DNA from 2 places in the Acidovorax sacchari genome. Region 2 is predicted to be linked to the other one. Evidence: riboswitches for the same ligand, from Rfam matches in the RefSeq annotation. Region 2 holds a riboswitch; the other holds the start of a gene.
The links. Region 2 has a riboswitch for glycine ahead of ACGHC0_RS23075 (D-amino acid dehydrogenase). Riboswitches for the same ligand answer to the same signal wherever they lie in the genome.
Positions count from the first base shown of each region.

Region 1 (8,875 bases), 2.7 Mb from region 2:
ACGCAACTTCAAGGCGTGGTTCAAGAAGGGCCTGGTCACGGCCACGCTGATGAACGGCATCGAGCAGTTCGTGCTCAAGGGCAACATCCCCTGGACGCTGCACCGCGACAAGCCCGACCACGCCTACCTGAAGCCCGCGGCCGAGTGCAAGCCCATCGTCTATCCCAAGCCCGACGGCAAGCTCACCTTCGACCGCCTCTCCAGCGTGTTCATCAGCAACACCAACCATGCGGAGAACCAGCCGGCCCACCTCACGCTCAAGGACCCGGGCGTGCCGGTGAACATCAACCTGGCGAAATACGCCGGACCCGAGGCCCGCTACTGCCCCGCGGCGGTGTACGAGTTCGTGCCGGACGAGACCCAGGGCGGCAATGCGCAGCGGTTGCAGATCAACGCGCAGAACTGCGTGCATTGCAAGACCTGCGACATCAAGGACCCGACGCAGAACATCGTGTGGGTCACGCCCGAGGGCGGCGGCGGCCCGAACTACTCGGGCATGTAAGGCGCGGGGCCCGGGCGTCGGCGGCAGCAGCCGCCGTTCCGACCCGCCCGTTGGCCTCCGGCCTACAGGGTGGTCCGGATCCGCAGGCCAGACTCGCGGAGGTCCGCATTTCCTGCCGGGTCCGCCAGGAGCCCCGAACCGCCATGCCCCGTCCCGACCTCCAGCACTACACCACCCAGCGCCGCCGCCCGGTCGTGCCCTGGGCAGCGGCCGCCACCGTGGCCGCTGCCGCCGGCGCCGCGGCCCTCTACCTGCGCTCTGCCCTGCGCCCGCCGCCGGGCGTGCAGCCGGTGCAGCACTTCAACGTGGACCGTTATGCCGGCCACTGGTACGAAGTGGCCCGCATCGACCAGCGCTTCGAGCGCGGCCTCATCCGTACCAGCGCCCACTACAGCCGCCGGGGCGACGGCAGCCTGCGCGTCGTGAACCGCGGCTACGACCCCGACCGCCGCCGCTGGCGCGAGGCCGAGGGCCGCGCCGTGTTCCTGGGCGATCCGTCCACGGCCGCCCTGAAGGTGTCGTTCTTCGGGCCGTTCTATGCGGGTTACTTCGTGGCCGCGCTGGACGAAGACTACCGCTGGGCCATGGTGGTGGGCCCGCGCCTGGATGCGCTCTGGATTCTTTCGCGCACGCCCACGCTGCCCATGGCGGTGCGCGAGCGGCTGCTGGCCCGCGCACGGGCGCTGGGCGTGGACATGCGCCGCATCCTGTGGGTGCCCCAGGCCGACGCGGCCACGCCCGAACCCGCGGCCCGCTGAACCGGCCACGCCCCGGCCCCGCACCCGCATGGTGCAGCCGGTACACTCGACATTCCAGGCTGCGGTATCGTTTCTGTGCGGGCCTGGCTCCGTTGTCGCCAGAAACGCGCCCGCCTGCCGGCGGGCATTCCGCAGCCGCCACCCGCGACGCAGCACCCGATGTCATCGGACGCTCCTGCATACCGGGCATGGCGGCGAGAAAGTTCGAGCATGAAGCAGCATCCGTTCGGCGCCCTGGCGCTGGCCGTGGCCGCCGCCGCCGCGGCCGCCTCCCCCGCAGCGATGGCCCAGCAGGCCCCCGCGCCCAAATCCGTGGCCGTGACGGCCATCGTGGAGCATCCGGCACTCGACGCCATCCGCGACGGCGTGAAGGCGAGCCTGCAGGCCGCCGGCTATGAAGAAGGCAAGACGCTCAAGTGGCAGTACCAGAGCGCGCAGGGCAACACCGGCACGGCAGCGCAGATCGCACGCAAGTTCGTCGGCGACCAGCCCGACGCCATCGTCGCCATCGCCACGCCTTCGGCCCAGGCGGTGGTGGCCGCCACCAGGACGGTGCCGGTGGTCTTCTCCGCCGTGACCGACCCGGTCGCCGCCAAGCTGGTGAAGAACTGGGAACCCAGCAAGACCAACGTGACGGGCGTGTCCGACCTGCTGGCGCTGGACAAGCAGATGGAACTGGTCAGGCAGGTGGTGCCGAATGCGAAGCGCGTCGGCGTGGTCTATAACCCCGGCGAGGCCAACTCCGCCGTGGTCGTCAAGGAACTCAAGGAGCTGCTGCCCAGGATGGGCATGACGCTGGTCGAGGCCGCGGCGCCGCGCTCGGTCGATGTGGGCAGCGCCGCGCGCAGCCTGATCGGCAAGGCCGACGTGATCTACACCAGCACCGACAACAACGTGGTGTCGGCCTACGAATCGCTGGTCAAGGTCGGCCAGGAAGCCAAGCTGCCCCTGGTGGCCGCCGACGCCGACAGCGTCAAGCGCGGCGCGATCGCCTCTTTCGGCATCAACTACCGCGACCTGGGCGAGCAGACCGGCCGCATGGTGGTGCGCGTGCTCAAGGGCGAGAAGCCCGGCGACATCCAACCCGAGATCAGCACGAAGCTGGAACTCACGGTGAACCCCGGCGCGGCCGAGAAGCAGGGCGTGAAGCTCTCCGACGCATTCGTGAAGTCCGCCGCCCACATCGTGAAGTAAGGTGCGGTTCCCGGCCCCGTGCCGGGAACGCCGCCCCGACCGCAGGAGCTTCGGCTCCTGTTTCGTTTTTCCCGAAGCCCCACCCGCCATGTCCCTCTTTTCCCTGCTCGGCGCCGTCGAGATCGGGCTGATCTTCAGCCTGGTCGCGCTGGGCGTCTTCATTTCATTCAGGCTGCTGCGCTTTCCCGACCTGACGGTGGACGGCAGTTTCCCGCTGGGCGGCGCGGTATGCGCCGTGCTCATCTCCACGGGCACCAACCCCTACGTGGCCACGCTCGCGGCCACCGCGGCAGGCGCGGCGGCCGGCCTCGTCACCGGCTGGCTCAACGTCAAGCTGAAGATCATGGACCTGCTGGCCAGCATCCTGATGATGATCGCGCTCTACTCGATCAACCTGCGCATCATGGGCGGGCCCAACGTGCCGCTCATCAACGATCCGACCCTCTTCACGCTGCTGCAGCCCGAGGGCCTGGCCGACTACATCGCCCGGCCCGCCCTGCTGCTGGTGATCGTGGTCGCCGCCAAGCTGGCCATGGACTGGTTCTTCGCCACCGAGCGGGGCCTGGCCATCCGCGCCACCGGCTCCAACGCCCGCATGGCCCGCGCCCAGGGCGTGAACACCGGCGCCATGGTGCTGCTGGGCATGGCCGTGTCGAACGCGCTGGTGGCGCTCGCCGGCGCCCTCTTCGCGCAGACCCAGGGCGGCTCGGACATCTCCATGGGCATCGGCACCATCGTGATCGGCCTGGCCGCCGTGATCGTGGGCGAGAGCATCCTGCCCTCTCGCCGGCTGGTGTGGGCGACGCTCGCCGTCGTCATCGGCGCCATCGTCTATCGCTTCTTCATCGCGCTGGCGCTCAACAGCGACTTCATCGGCCTGAAGGCGCAGGACCTGAACCTGGTCACGGCCGTGCTGGTGACCGTCGCCCTGGTCATCCCCCAGATCAAGCGCAAGCTCTCATCGAAGCAGCCTCGATAAGGAACCGCACCATGCTGAGCGCACAAGACCTGCACATCACCTTCAATCCCGGCACGCCCATCGAGACGCGCGCTTTGCGCGGCATGTCGCTGGACATTCCGGCCGGGCAGTTCGTCACCGTGATCGGCTCCAACGGGGCCGGCAAATCCACCTTCCTGAATGCCATTTCGGGCGACCTGTCGGTGGACACGGGCCGCATCGCCATCGACGGCGAGGACGTGACCCGCCAGCCCGTCTGGGCGCGCGCGAAGCGCGTGGCGCGCGTCTTCCAGGACCCGATGGCCGGCACCTGCGAGGATCTCACCATCGAGGAGAACATGGCGCTCGCCCAGCAGCGCGGCACGCTGCGCGGCCTGCGCGGCGCGGTGAAAGCGCAGCAGCGCGAGACCTTCCGCGAACGCCTCGCCACGCTGGGCCTGGGCCTGGAAAACCGCCTCACCGACCGCATCGGCCTGCTCTCGGGCGGCCAGCGCCAGGCCGTGAGCCTGCTCATGGCGGCGCTGCAGCCCTCGCGCATCCTGCTGCTGGACGAGCACACCGCCGCGCTCGACCCGCGCACGGCCGACTTCGTGCTGCAGCTCACGGCGCGCATCGTGGCCGAGAACCAGCTCACCACCATGATGGTCACGCACAGCATGCGCCAGGCGCTGGACGTGGGCCAGCGTACCGTGATGCTGCACCAGGGCCAGGTGGTGCTCGACGTGTCGGGCGAGGAGCGCAGCCGGCTGGGCGTGCCGGACCTGCTGCAGATGTTCGAGAAGGTGCGCGGCGAGCAACTGGCGGACGACGCGCTGCTGCTGGGCTGACGGCGCGCCACGCCCGCCCCGGCGCTGCCGGGATGCCCGCCCTTGCTCGGCCGCTCAGTCCGCGCGCAGGGGCAGGTCCGCTTTCTTGAGCGTGCGCAGCACGAAGCTCGAGCGGCTGTGGCGGATGCCCTTGATCTTGTAGAGCTTCTCGCGCAACAGGCGCTCGTAGTCGCGCGTGTCCTTCACCACCACGCGCAGCAGGTAGTCGTAGTCGCCCGACACCAGATGCGCCTCCACCACCTCGGGAATGCTCGCGAGCGTCTCGCCGAACTTCTCCAGGGTGTTGTCGGAATGGCTGTCGAGCGTGACCTGCACGAGCACGGTATCGGCCAGGTCCAGCGCCTGGGCGTTGAGGCGTACCGTGTAGCCCTCGATCACGCCGGATTCCTCCATGCGGCGGATGCGCGCCCAGCAGGGCGACGGGCTCAGGCCCACGGCCTGGCCGATGTCCTGCAGGCTGGCGCGCGCGTCGGCCTGGAGCACGGCGAGGATTTTTCGGTCGATGCGGTCCATGGAAGGATTGTGCAGATATTCGCCCGATCGCAGAATATTTTTCTTTGCATTGCGCCATTTTCTGGAAATACGGAAAAACCATCGGCGGCCCTGGCGGCACAATTTCCTCCACAGGGCGCCCCTACCGGGGCGCGTGCGAATGGCAAGACCCCGGCCGGTTACCGCCGGACCGGGGTGCTTGGCACAACCGCCCGAAAAACCTGCGCTGCCGGCGCCGCGGGCCACCGCGCAGCCGTTAGAATCCGCCGGGTCAGGAGAGAGCGCCGCGCCCGCAACGGGTGGCGGGCGCCGCCGAAGGCGCAGGGAATCCCGAACGCTCAGGCAAAAGGACTGGCAAGGCGCCCGCAGGGATGCGGGCGTTTCCCCGGCTGGAGAGAGGCCTGCCTCCAACTTGGCAGGCCCACCGAAGGAGCAAGCCCCGCAACGCACCGCCCCCGTGGCAGCGCGCACGGCGTGGTGAATCTCTCAGGTAAAGCGGACAGCGGGCACAGGCGTGGCGCCCCGTGGCGGCACGCGCGTCGTCCGTCCCTGCCTGAGTGAAAGGCCCGCTCCGCCCATGTCCGCCGAATCCGCCTCCCTGCACACCACGCCCCTGCACGCGCTGCACCTCGAACTCGGGGCCCGCATGGTGCCCTTCGCCGGCTACTCCATGCCCGTGCAATACCCTGCCGGCCTGATGGCAGAGCACCTGCACACGCGGCAGGCCGCCGGGCTGTTCGACGTCTCGCACATGGGCCAACTGCGCCTCGCCGGCCCCGACGCCGCCGCGGCCTTCGAGACCCTGGTGCCCGTGGACGTGATCGGCCTCGGTTTGAACAAGCAGCGCTACGGCCTGCTGCTGAACGACGAGGGCGGCATCATCGACGACCTGATGTTCGTGAACCGCGGCGACGACCTGTTCGTGATCGTGAACGGCGCCTGCAAGGCCGGCGACATCGCCCACATCCAGGAGCGCATCGGCGGCCGCTGCGAAGTCATCCCCCTGCCCGACCAGGCCCTGCTCGCCCTGCAGGGCCCGCAGGCCGCCGCGGCGCTCGCGCGCCTGGCGCCCGGCACCGCATCGCTGGTCTTCATGACGGGCGGGCGCTTCGAGATCGCCGGCTGCGACTGCTACGTGACGCGCAGCGGCTACACCGGCGAGGACGGCTTCGAGATCTCCGTGCCCGCCGCCCAGGCCGAGGCACTGGCCCGCGCGCTGCTGGCCCAGCCCGAGGTGAAGCCCATCGGCCTCGGCGCGCGCAACTCGCTGCGGCTGGAGGCCGGCCTGTGCCTCTACGGCAACGACATCGACACCACCACCACGCCGCCCGAGGCCGCGCTGAACTGGGCCATCCAGAAGGTGCGGCGCACCGGTGGCGCGCGCGCGGGGGGCTTCCCGGGCGCGGAGAAGGTGCTGGCGCAGATCGACTACCCGTCGCGGCTCACCCGCCGCCGCGTGGGACTGGTGGCGCGCGAGCGCGTGCCCGTGCGCGAGCACACCGCCCTGCAGAGCACCGACGGCGCGGCCATCGGCGAAGTGACCAGCGGCCTGCTCGGCCCGAGCGTGAACCAGCCCGTCGCCATGGGCTACGTGGCGCCGGAATTCGCCGCCACCGGCACCGTGGTGCACGCGATCGTGCGCGGCAAGGCCGTGCCGATGGAGGTCAGCCCCATGCCGTTCCTGCAGCCCCGCTACCACCGCGGCTGACCGCGGCGCGCGCGAGCCGCGCCCGGCAGCGCCCCGGCCGCGGCTACAGTCGCAGTCGCGGGCCCCTTTCCGGGAGCGCGCATCGTTTTTTCCGTTTTCCCACCGCCTTTTCGCGGACCTTTCTTTCAGGAGCCCCCATGACCGTCAAGTTTTCCCGCGACCACGAGTGGATCAACGCCGCCGACACCGGCGCCGCCGTCGTCGGCATCACCGTCCATGCGCAGGATGCGCTCGGCGACGTCGTCTTCGTCGACCTGCCCGAGGTGGGCAAGACTTTCGCCCAGGGCGAAGTGGCCGGCGTGGTCGAGTCCGTGAAGGCTGCCGCCGACGTGTACATGCCCGTGTCCGGCGAGATCGTGGAAGTGAACGAGGCGCTGCGCGCCGATCCGTCGCTCGCCAACAGCGCGCCGCTGGGCGACGGCTGGTTCTTCAAGGTGCGCCTGTCCGACGCGTCGCAGCTCGATGCGCTCATGGACGAAACCGCCTACACCGAGTTCTCGAAGAACGCCTGATCCGGCCCCGGCGGCGGGCGGCTTCGGGCCGGCCCGCCGCGGTGCGCCCGCGCAGGGCGCCCTTTTCGTTTTCCCTTTTCCCCTCTTTCCGCTGACCGGGACCCCTCCCATGCCCACGTCCACCCTCCCGCCGCTTTCCGCGCTCGAAAACGCCGCCGAATTCCAGCCCCGCCACATCGGCATCGATGCGGCGGACGAGGAGCGCATGCTCTCCGTCATCGGGGAGGCGTCGCGCGCGGCGCTGGTGGGTGGCATCGTGCCGGCGTCCATCGCCCGTACCGAGCCGATGCAGCTGCCGCCCGCCACCACCGAGGCCGCGGCCCTCGCGGAGCTCAAGGCGATCGCCTCGAAGAACCGCGTGCTGCGCAGCTTCATCGGCCAGGGCTACTACGGCACGCACACGCCGGGCGTGATCCTGCGCAACATCCTGGAGAACCCCGCCTGGTACACCGCCTACACGCCCTACCAGGCCGAGATCTCGCAGGGCCGCATGGAGGCGCTGGTCAACTTCCAGACCATGGTGTGCGACCTCACGGGCATGCCCATCGCCAACGCCTCGATGCTGGACGAGGCCACGGCCGCAGCCGAGGCCATGACGCTCGCCAGGCGTTCCGTCAAGTCGAAGAGCCAGACCCTCGTCGTCTCGGGCGACACGCATCCGCAGACCATCGAGGTGATCCGCACGCGCGCCGAGCCGCTGGGCATCAGCGTGGTGATCGCGAACTCCGAAGCCGAATGGAACGCGGCGCTCGAGGGCGACTTCTTCGCCGCCGTAATCCAGTACCCGGCCAGCAGCGGCTGGCTCGCCGACTGGCGCGCCGACGTGGAGAAGATCCACGCGAAGCAGGCCGCTGCGATCGTGTGCGCCGACCTGCTGGCGCTCACGCTGCTCGTGCCGCCCGGCGAATGGGGCGCGGACATCGTCGTGGGCAGCACGCAGCGCTTCGGCATGCCGATGGGCGCGGGCGGCCCGCACGCCGCCTTCATGGCCTGCCGCGACGAATTCAAGCGCTCGCTGCCCGGCCGCCTCGTGGGCGTGAGCGTGGACGTGCACGGCCAGCCGGCCTACCGCCTTGCGCTGCAGACGCGCGAGCAGCACATCCGCCGCGAGAAGGCCACCTCCAACATCTGCACGGCGCAGGTGCTGCCGGCCGTGATCGCCAGCATGTACGCCGTGTACCACGGCCCCGAGGGCCTCAAGCGCATCGCCCAGCGCGTGGCGAGCTTCACCGCCATCCTGGCCAAGGGCCTCGTGGCGCTCGGCCATACCGCGCACCACCACGAGTCCGCATTCGACACCCTGTGCCTGCACACGAAAGAGCAGACCGGCGCGCTGCTGGCCCGTGCCGTGGAGCGCGGCGCCAACCTGCGCGTGGCCTGGGACGACTATCTCTGCATTTCGCTCGATGAAACCACGGCACGGGCCGACATCGAACTGCTCTGGTCGATCTTCGCCGCCGACGGGCAGGCCCTGCCCCGCGTCGAGGATTTCGCGAACGGCGTGAATCCGCTGATCCCCGCCGAACTGCGCCGAACGAGCGCCTTCCTCACGCACCCGGTGTTCAACACCCACCATTCCGAGACCGGCATGCTGCGCTATATCCGCCAGCTTTCGGACAAGGACCTCGCGCTCGACCGCAGCATGATCCCGCTGGGCAGCTGCACCATGAAGCTCAACGCCACGAGCGAGATGATCCCGATCACCTGGCCGGAGTTCGCGCAGGTGCACCCGTTCGCGCCCGCCGACCAGCTGGAGGGCTACCGCCAGCTCGACGAGCAGCTGCGCGCCTGGCTCTGCCAGGCCACGGGCTATGCCGGCATCAGCCTGCAGCCCAATGCCGGATCGCAGGGCGAGTACGCGGGCCTGCTGGCCATCCGCGCCTACCATGCGGCGCAGGGCCAGGGCCACCGCAACATCTGCCTC
Region 1 is NZ_AP035783.1:2,487,240-2,496,114, reverse strand. It holds gene ACGHC0_RS11325 (electron transfer flavoprotein-ubiquinone oxidoreductase) at 1-502, shown strand, start outside; gene ACGHC0_RS11320 (lipocalin family protein) at 646-1,260, shown strand; gene ACGHC0_RS11315 (ABC transporter substrate-binding protein) at 1,471-2,454, shown strand; gene ACGHC0_RS11310 (ABC transporter permease) at 2,543-3,433, shown strand; gene ACGHC0_RS11305 (ABC transporter ATP-binding protein) at 3,445-4,239, shown strand; gene ACGHC0_RS11300 (Lrp/AsnC family transcriptional regulator) at 4,294-4,752, opposite strand; glycine riboswitch at 4,994-5,091, shown strand; glycine riboswitch at 5,111-5,244, shown strand; gene gcvT (glycine cleavage system aminomethyltransferase GcvT) at 5,309-6,439, shown strand; gene gcvH (glycine cleavage system protein GcvH) at 6,577-6,951, shown strand; gene gcvP (aminomethyl-transferring glycine dehydrogenase) at 7,061-8,875, shown strand, end outside.
Region 1: it holds a riboswitch for glycine, as region 2 does, so the genes downstream of both, gcvT (glycine cleavage system aminomethyltransferase GcvT) here and ACGHC0_RS23075 (D-amino acid dehydrogenase) in region 2, are expected to answer to the same signal.

Region 2 (8,875 bases):
GGGGTCGCTGGCTTTGGGCCGCGCCGGTTTCAGGCGCCGTCACGAAGCCGTCCCGGCATTGCCATCGCGTCCCGTCGCACTACCCGCTCTGCTACTGCATCGATCTTTTCCATGGCTCTTTCTTCTTCTCTGGGCGCGGCCGGGCTGGCCGCGCTGGAACAGCGGCTGCAGCACGACCTGCTGACCCTCAACTGGCGCGCGAAGGCCTGGCTGCCGCAGCGCATGCACGCGGGCCGGCCGGTCATCGACGTGCTCATCATCGGCGCCGGCCAGGCGGGCCTGGCGGCCAGCATGGCGCTCGCGCAGCAGGGCATCCCTGCGGTGCTGCTGGACCGCGCGCCGGAGGACCACGAAGGGCCCTGGGCCACCACGGCGCGCATGGAAACGCTGCGCTCGCCCAAGGAGCTGACGGGCCCGGCGCTGGGCGTGCCTTCGCTCACCTTCCGCGCGTGGTTCGAAGCCCAGTGGGGCGAAGACGCCTGGGCCGCGCTCGACAAGATCCCGCGGCTGCAGTGGATGGACTACCTGCGCTGGTACCGGCGCGTCACCCGGGCCGACGTGCGCAACGGCCATGCGGTCACCGCCGTGCGGCCGCGTGGCGACGGACTGGTGGAGGTGGACGTGCAGGCGCAGGGCCACGCCACGACCTGGTTCGCGCGGCGCGTGGTGCTGGCCACGGGCCGCGACGGCCTGGGCGGTCCGCAGATCCCGGCCTTCATGCAGGGGGTCGGCCGCGGCCGCTGGGCGCATTCGTCCGATGTGCTGGACTACGCCACGCTGCGCGGCCTGCGCGTGGGCGTGGTGGGCGCCGGCTCGTCGGCCATGGACAGCGCCGCCACGGCGCTGGAATGCGGCGCCGCCAGCGTGGACCTGCTGGTGCGCCGCCCCGACCTGCCCCGCATCAACAAGTCCAAGGGCTCGGGCGTGCCCGGCCTCACGCACGGCCACCACGACCTGCCGGATGCCTGGAAATGGCGCATCCGCCACTACATCAACACCACGCAGGTGCCCCCGCCGCACGGCAGCACGCTGCGCGTCTCGCGCCACCCCAATGCCTTCTTCCACCTGGGCTGCCCGGTGCAGGGCGTGCGCGAGAACCCGGCCGACGGCGCGCTGCACGTCGCCACGCCGCATGGCACGTTCGCCTTCGACTTCCTGATCGTCTCGACCGGCTTCGCCATCGACTGGGCGCAGAAGCCCGAGTTCGCGGCCATCGCGCCCCACGTGCGCACCTGGGGCGCACGCTACACGCCGCCGCCGGGCGACGAAGACCAGGAACTGGCCGATTCGCCCGACCTGGGACCCGTGTTCGAGTTCCGCGAGAAGCTGCCCGGCGACTGCCCCGGCCTGGAGCGCGTGCACTGCTTCTGCTACCCCGCGGCCCTCTCGCACGGCACGGTCTCGGGCGACATCCCCGCCATCAGCGACGGCGCGCGCCGGCTGGCCACCGGCCTCGCCAGCCTGTTCTACCGCGAGGACGTGGACCACCACTTCGGCGTGCTGCAGGCCTATGCCGAGCCCGAACTGCTGGGCGACGAATGGACGCCCGCGGACACCGCCCGGCGCGTCCTGCCCGGCTGACCTGCCGCCCCGCCCTCTCTTCCTGCCCACCGCAACGGATTGCCCATGACCGATACCGCCACCATTGCCCCTGCATCCCGCGACACCATCGACCACATCGCCGGCCTCGCGCCCGGGAGCGCGGCCCACGCCGTGCGCCACCAGCGCGACAAGGTCGCCACGGCCACGCAGGGCTGCGAGGACGCCCTCTTCGGCCCCGGCCTGCCCGGCGGCCTCACGCAGGCCGAGCGCCTGGCCGTGGCGCACGACATCGCCCGCGTGAGCGGCCTGCCCGCGCTGGCGGCGCACTACCGCGCGGCCCTCGAGCCCCTGCATCCCCCGCCGGCCGTGCAGGCGCTCGTCGATGCGACCGGCGCCGCGATCCCGGATGCACGCCTGCGGGCCATCGTGCATTTCGCGCGCACGCTCGCCACGCACCCCGCCGAAAGCGACCAGGCCGCCCTGCAGGCGCTGCCCGCCGCGGGCCTCTCGGTGCCGGGCACGGTGCTGCTCGCGCAGCTGATCGGCTTCGTCACCTACCAGCTGCGCGTGGTGGCCGGCGTGGCCGCGCTGGCGCAACTGGGCGAGGCCGGTGCGGCACCTGCCGCTGCGGCAGCGCAGCCGGCGGACGCCGCCCCCTTCGTCCATCCCGCCAATCTGCCCGCGCCCGGCGAGCCGCTGCGCGTGAACGGCTACACCAGCGAGACGCTGGACTGGAAGGCCTGGCTGCCCGTGCTCGATCCCGCCTCGGCCACTCCCGAGCAGAACGCGGTGCTCGACCTCAGCCACCCCAAGGCCCGCACGTCGGACTTCTACCTGCTGCTGGCGCACCAGCCCCGCGTGCTCTCCGAGCGCTCGCAGGCCTTCAACGCCATCATGTACGCCCCGGGCGGCCTCGCCCGCGCCGAGCGCGAAGTCGCCAGCACCGTGGTCTCGCGCGTGAACGGCTGCGTGTACTGCGCTTCCGTGCACGCCCAGCGCTTCGAGCAACTGGCCAAGCGCAACGACGTGATGGCGCAGATCTTCCAGGAGCCCGACACCGCCGGCACCAATGCGCGCGAACGCGCCATCGTGCAGGCCAGTGCCGCGCTCACGCGCACGCCCGGCGCGTTCGGCGCGCAGCACCTGCAGCCGCTGCGCGACGCCGGCCTGTCCGACCTGGAAATCCTGGACGCGCTGCACGCCGCCGCGCTGTTCGCCTGGGCCAACCGGCTCATGCTGAACCTGGGCGAAGCCGTCTTCCCGCAGGCCGGCTGAACCCGCAGCCGCGCCGGGCGCTTTGCGCGGCGCGGTTTCGCTGCTACGATCCGCCCCGCAGGAGAGCGAACGCCAGCGGCACCGCTGGCGTTCCACCGAAGGCGCAAACTCCCATACACGCTCAGGTACCGTACTGCACACCATCGAATGCCGTCTGGAGAGCCGCCACAGCCTGTGGTGCACCGAAGGAGCAAGCCCCGCGCCGTGTTGGCCTCGGGGTGAATCTCTCAGGTACCAAGGACAGGGGGAGCGGCAGCCGGGCCACGCGCCTGCTGCACGCTATTGAATCCATAGCTGCCTGCACGCGCACGCCCGGCGCTTCACCCTCGAAAGGTTTGAAGATGCGCGTGATCGTCCTCGGCGCCGGCTTGCTCGGCACCACCTCGGCCTATTTCCTCCAGCAGCTCGGCCACGAAGTGACCGTGATCGACCGCCAGGCCACGCCCGGCGCGGAAACCAGCTTCGCCAACGGCGGCCAGATCTCGGTGAGCCACGCCGAGCCCTGGGCCAACCCGAGCGCTCCGCTCAAGGTGCTGCAATGGCTGGGCCGGGAAGACGCGCCGCTGCTCTTCCGCCTGCGCGCCGACATGCGCCAGTGGCTCTGGGGCCTGCAGTTCCTGCGCGAATGCACGCCGGCGCGCACGCGCCACAACATCGAGCAGATCGTGCGCCTGGGCACCTACAGCCGCGAAACGCTGCAGCAGCTGCGCCGCGACACCGGCATCCAGTACGACCAGCGCACGCAGGGCATCCTGCACTTCTACACCAGCCGCAAGGAATTCGACGGCGCGCTCGCGCCGGCCGAGCAGATGCGCCAGCTCGGCTGCGAGCGCCGCGTGGTGAGCGCCGACGAGGCCGTGCGCATCGAACCGGCCCTGGCCTCCATCCGCTCCCAGCTGGCGGGCGCCACCTACACCGACGCCGACGAATCCGGAGACGCCAACGCCTTCACGCGCGCGCTGGCGCAACGGGCCGAACAGGCCGGCGTGCGGTTCCGCATGGGCTGCCACATCACGGCGCTGCGCACCGCGGCCGGGGCCATCGACCATGTGGAGATCACCGACGCGGAAGGCCGCTTCGAGCGCGTGCGCGGCGATGCCTACGTGCTGGCCATGGGCTCGTTCAGCCCGCTGCTGGCCGAGCCACTGGGCCTGCGGCTGCCCATCTATCCGGCCAAGGGCTATTCGGTGACGCTGCCCGTGCGCGATGCCTCCGCCGCGTACGAGGTCAGCCTGACGGACGACGAGTACAAGCTGGTCTTCTCGCGATACACCCGCCCGGCCCGGGACGGCCAGCCGGCGCGCGACGTGATGCGCATCGCCGGCACCGCCGAACTCAACGGCTATGGCCGCGACCTCAACCCGGTGCGCTGCGAAGCCATCGTGAAGCGCGTGGAGCAATTGTTCCCGGGCGCGGGCGACACCTCGCAGGCGCAGTTCTGGTCGGGCCTGCGTCCGGCCACGCCGAGCAACGTGCCGCTCATCGGCCGCACGAAGCTGCCCAACCTGTTCCTCAACACCGGCCACGGCACGCTGGGCTGGACGCACGCCTGCGGCTCGGGCCGCGCCATCGCCAGCATCGTGAGCGGGCTCGTGCCCGAGGTGGATTTCGCCTTCGCGGGCATGCCGCGCGGCCGCGCCGCCGTGCCGGCGCTGGCCTGAGAGCGGCTGACACGACCCAGCGAAGCGGTTCTGGCGAGGCGCCGCATCGCAGGCAGTACCGTAGTACGACAAGATGCGGCAACGACGCCAGAAGGGTCGTGTCGGCCGCTCTACGCCTCGCCCGGACCGGCGCAGGTGAACACGGTCAGCACGCCGGTGTAGCCGTAGAGCCGGTGGTGGGCGATCTCCCCGCCCGCGAAGAACCCCACCAGCGGCACGTCGCCCAGGGCGTGCCGCACGATCTGCATCTCGGCGCCGGGCCCGCCGAAGTGCGGCCCGCCCCGGCCCGAACAGCTCACGTAGATGGCCCCCATGATCGTGCGCTCGGGCATGCCCTCGGTGGCATGGTCCAGTGCCCGCATCAGCGCCGCGCGTTCGCCGGCGTGCGACGGCGGCGGGGCGGCCGCGGGCTCCTGCGGCTCCGGCGCCAGTTCCTCGCGGATCTCGGCGCAGATGCGCATCAGGTCGGCGCGCGCCGCCGCCACGTTGCGCTGGCAGAACGCGAGCCGCATGCCCTCCTCCACCTTGTCGGCCAGGGCCACGCCATGCCGCATCGGGTCGAGCCCCACGAGATGCCGCACGCGTACGTCCGTGCCGAAATGGCCCGTGCGCCCCATGGGCTGCGAGCCCTCGTCCACCAGGCCCGCCAGCGTCGCGCGCAGGGCACGCAGCGCGGGCTGCGGATCGCCCTCCAGGGTGATGCCCAGGGTGCCCAGCAGCACGTCCAGCGCGGGCTCGCCATCGAGCGCGAGCACCACGTTGTCCTGCGCCCGCGTGATCTGTGCGAACGGGCCGACCGGCTGGCATCCCTGGGTCACGCGCGAGAGCATGCCCACGCCCCTGCCGAACGCCACGCCCGACAGCCCGCCGCCGAACACGCCCCGCGCCGCGCCCTGGCCCGCGATGTTGCCGTTGCCGCCCACCGCGAACTGCACGCTGCGCCCGCGGCTCGCCGCGATGCCGCCGAACAGGTAGCCCGACTCGGTGCGGTCCGACATCTCCGCGATCAGCTCGGCGAGGTCCGGCGTGTCGCCATCGGCATGCACCAGCGCCGTGTGCGGCACGAAGCCGCCCGCGGAAGCGCCTCCGCGCGACAGCGGCGCCACGCCCGAGAACACGCGGTACTGGTCCTGCGGCAGGTCCAGCAGCATCACCGACAGGGCCGGCTCGTCGAAATACTCGGCATTGTTCGCCGCCACGCCCACCCCCACCGTGCCGCTCCAGTCGGTCACCTCCGGGAGTTCGGCCGCGAGCACGTCGAGCAGGGCCTCCGCGTCTTCTGCGTAGTGGTCCGTGATGTAGAGCACGCCGAGCGTGGGCGCGCTCGCGTAGTGCGGCAGGGCCATCTGCGCGCGCAGCTGCGCCAGCACCAGCGCGGCGGCCATGCGCCATTGCGGGTGGGTGGCATGGCCATTGGGAAAGAGTTTCATGGTCGGAAAAATCGGTGGACCGCGATCGCAGGCGAAGGCTGCGCCCGTCAGGAACGGCCCTTCGGCCCGGGCTTGGGGCTGGCGGCGCGGCGTGCGCCCGCAGGCGGCGCCCCTGCCGGGGCCTTCGCGGAAGAAGCCTTCGTGGAAGTCGCCTTGGCGGCAGCGGCGCGCTGCGCAGGGGCCGCCGCGGAAGGCGGGCGCTTCGCACCGCGCGCCGCCCCGCCGCCGTCCTTGCCCGTGGCGCGCGCGCCCCCGGTGCCGGCCTCCGCGGCCTGGCGCGCGGCGTCCTGCACGCCTTGCATGCCCTGCGCGGCGAGCTGCGTCGCCATGTCGGTGGCCGTCTTGAGCGCCTCCGCCGCCATGCCGCGCGTGGCATCCATCGCAGGCAGCTTCGAGACGTCGCTCATCGCATTGGCCGCGATCTGCTGGAACTGGCCCGTGAGCGCGGACCACCATTGCATCGGGTCCACCACGCCCGGCGCGGCGGCCGGCGGCTCGGTGCCGGTGTCGCCGGCCGCCTCGTGCCCTGATGCCGCCGGGGCCTGCGCGGCCGGCTCCGGAGCGGGTGCCGGCTCGGCCGGCGCGGCACGGGGTGGCCGCGCGAAGGGATCGGGACGCGGCGCGGCCGGCGCGGGCGCGGACTGCGCCGCCTGCGGCGTGAACGCCTTCGCGATGTCGCCCATCGCCACGTTCATGCCCTGCAGCGTGGACAGCGTCATCTTCTGCACTTCCAGCGCCTGCACGGTCGCCGTGAGCGCGCGGGAATTCTGGTCCAGCCAGAACTGCACCGCCTTCAGTTCGCTGATGCGCTTTTCCAGCTCTTCCACGCTGATCGTGGGCGCCACCCAGCCCGAAAGCGGCGGCATCTGCGGCATGCCCGCCGCAGCGCCCTTGGCGAGGTTCTGCAGGAAATCGAAGCCCGGCACGAACCGGCCGAAACCGAAGGGGGATGTATCGCTGCCGGCGGAATTGCTGTCGTTGCTGCTCATGGCCTGGGCTCCTTGCGTGGGGCGGAACATACCGCTGCGTTGCGCCGGGGCACCGGCCCCGTGGATGGCAGCTTAACGCGATTGCGCGGCTCCACCAACGCGGCCAGCCCCTGCATCCACGCAACCATTACAGGCTTTTCGCACCGCTTCGCGCACGCTCCGGAGGCCGCGGATGCGAGGCTGCGCGCACCTTGCAGCCCTAAAAGCGCGTGCAACCCGCGCCACAGGCGGGCAAACGCCATAGAATCCGCCGACCAGCCCGTCTGGAATCCTCAATACGTCAACACGAGAAAACCAACCATGGCAACTGCAAAGAAAGCCGCATCCGCCCCGGCAAAGAAGGCGGCCGCTCCCGCGGTGAAGAAGGCCGCGGCACCTGCGAAGAAGGCTGCTCCCGCGAAGAAGGCCGCTGCTCCCAAGGCAGCACCTGCAGCGAAGGCCGCGCCCGCAGCGCTCAAGCCCCTGAAGGCCACGTTCACCAAGACCTCGCTGATCGCGCACCTGGCCGAGCAGGCCGGCGTGGAGCCGAAGGCCGCCAAGGCCGTGATGGCCGCGCTGGAAGCCACGATCCTGGGCTCGGTGCACAAGAAGGGCTCCGGCGAATTCACGCTGCCCGGCCTGATGAAGATCGGCCTGCAGCAAGTGCCCGCCAAGAAGAAGCGCTTCGGCAAGGACCCGTTCACGGGCGAAGAGCGCTGGTTCCCCGCCAAGCCCGCATCGGTCAAGATCAAGACCCGCGCGCTGAAGAAGCTCAAGGACGCCACGGTCTGAGACCGGGCTCCCCGGGCATGAAGAAAGCCGGCGCATGCCGGCTTTTTTCATGGGGCCGCCGCCGCGCTCAACCGCCCGCCGGGTCCAGGTACATCTGCGCCAGCCGCGCCCGCTCCGCGGGCCCGACGCCCAGGCGCGCTGCCAGGTAACGGTCGAGCCCGCCATGGTCCCGGTCCACCGCGTCCAGCGCGGCATGCAGGAACTCCTCCTGCACGCGCCAGAGCACATTCATCACCTCCGTCGGCGCGGTGCCCGTGAAATGCGCCGGTGGCTGGTAGAGACTGTTGGTGAGCAGGTAATCCTGCATCACCACGTCGCGCGACACGCCCAGCGCGAGCAGGATCAGCGCCGCGGCGAAGCCCGTCCGGTCCTTGCCCGCGGTGCAGTGGAAGACCAGCGGCGCGTCGCTCTGCAGCAGGTGCCCGAACAGCGCGGCGAACTGCGCCGCGTTGTCGGACACGAAGGCGCGGTACGTGTCCTGCATCAGCTCGACGGCGATGGCCGGCGTGATCTGCCGGTTGGCCAGCGCCATGTCCTTGGCGCGCTGCACCACGGTCGGCTCGATCGGCAGCGGATGGTAGGCCACGCCGGGCAGGGCATAGGCCAGCGCCGCGCTTTCCGCCTCGCCGCGGAAGTCGATCGCACGCGCCAGGCCCAGCGGCGCCAGCGTGTCGGCGTCCTGCGCGGTGAGCCATGCCAGGTGGTCGGAGCGGAACATGCGGCGCCAGCGGACCGTGCGCCCGTCCTGGCCGGCATAGCCGCCCAGGTCCCGGAAATTGGTGGCGCCCGCCAGGGGCAGTGATCGCGAGAAAGAAGCCATGCCGGCACTGTAGCGAAAGCGCCCGCGACTTCAAATCACCTGGGCGTCCCCCGCGCGGCGCCCTGCAGCGCCGCCATGTCGCTGCCGCACAGGTCGACCCTGTCGGCGCGCTCCAGCGCGTAGGCCGACAGGCGCTCACTCGGCTCGCGCAGCGCGGGGTGCAGCGCCCCCACCGAATGCAGCGCACGCTGCAGCGCCACGCCCACCTCCACCGACGCCGCCGCGTAGCGCGCCAGCGGCTCGAACACATCCTCCACCATGCCGGCCTCCCGCAGCGCGGGCGCGCTCACGCGATCGCAGGCAGGCACAGGCTCTCCAGCGGCCCCGGCCTCGCGGTCGGCCGCCCGCTGGCCGTGCGCCCAGTGGGCCAGCGTGCGCACGCCCGCG
Region 2 is NZ_AP035783.1:5,200,161-5,209,035, forward strand. It holds gene ACGHC0_RS23065 (SidA/IucD/PvdA family monooxygenase) at 112-1,581, shown strand; gene ACGHC0_RS23070 (CMD domain-containing protein) at 1,627-2,817, shown strand; glycine riboswitch at 2,962-3,071, shown strand; gene ACGHC0_RS23075 (D-amino acid dehydrogenase) at 3,159-4,478, shown strand; gene ACGHC0_RS23080 (FIST signal transduction protein) at 4,589-5,908, opposite strand; gene ACGHC0_RS23085 (PhaM family polyhydroxyalkanoate granule multifunctional regulatory protein) at 5,956-6,897, opposite strand; gene ACGHC0_RS23090 (HU family DNA-binding protein) at 7,198-7,668, shown strand; gene ACGHC0_RS23095 (tyrosine-protein phosphatase) at 7,736-8,488, opposite strand; gene ACGHC0_RS23100 (DUF2254 domain-containing protein) at 8,524-8,875, opposite strand, start outside.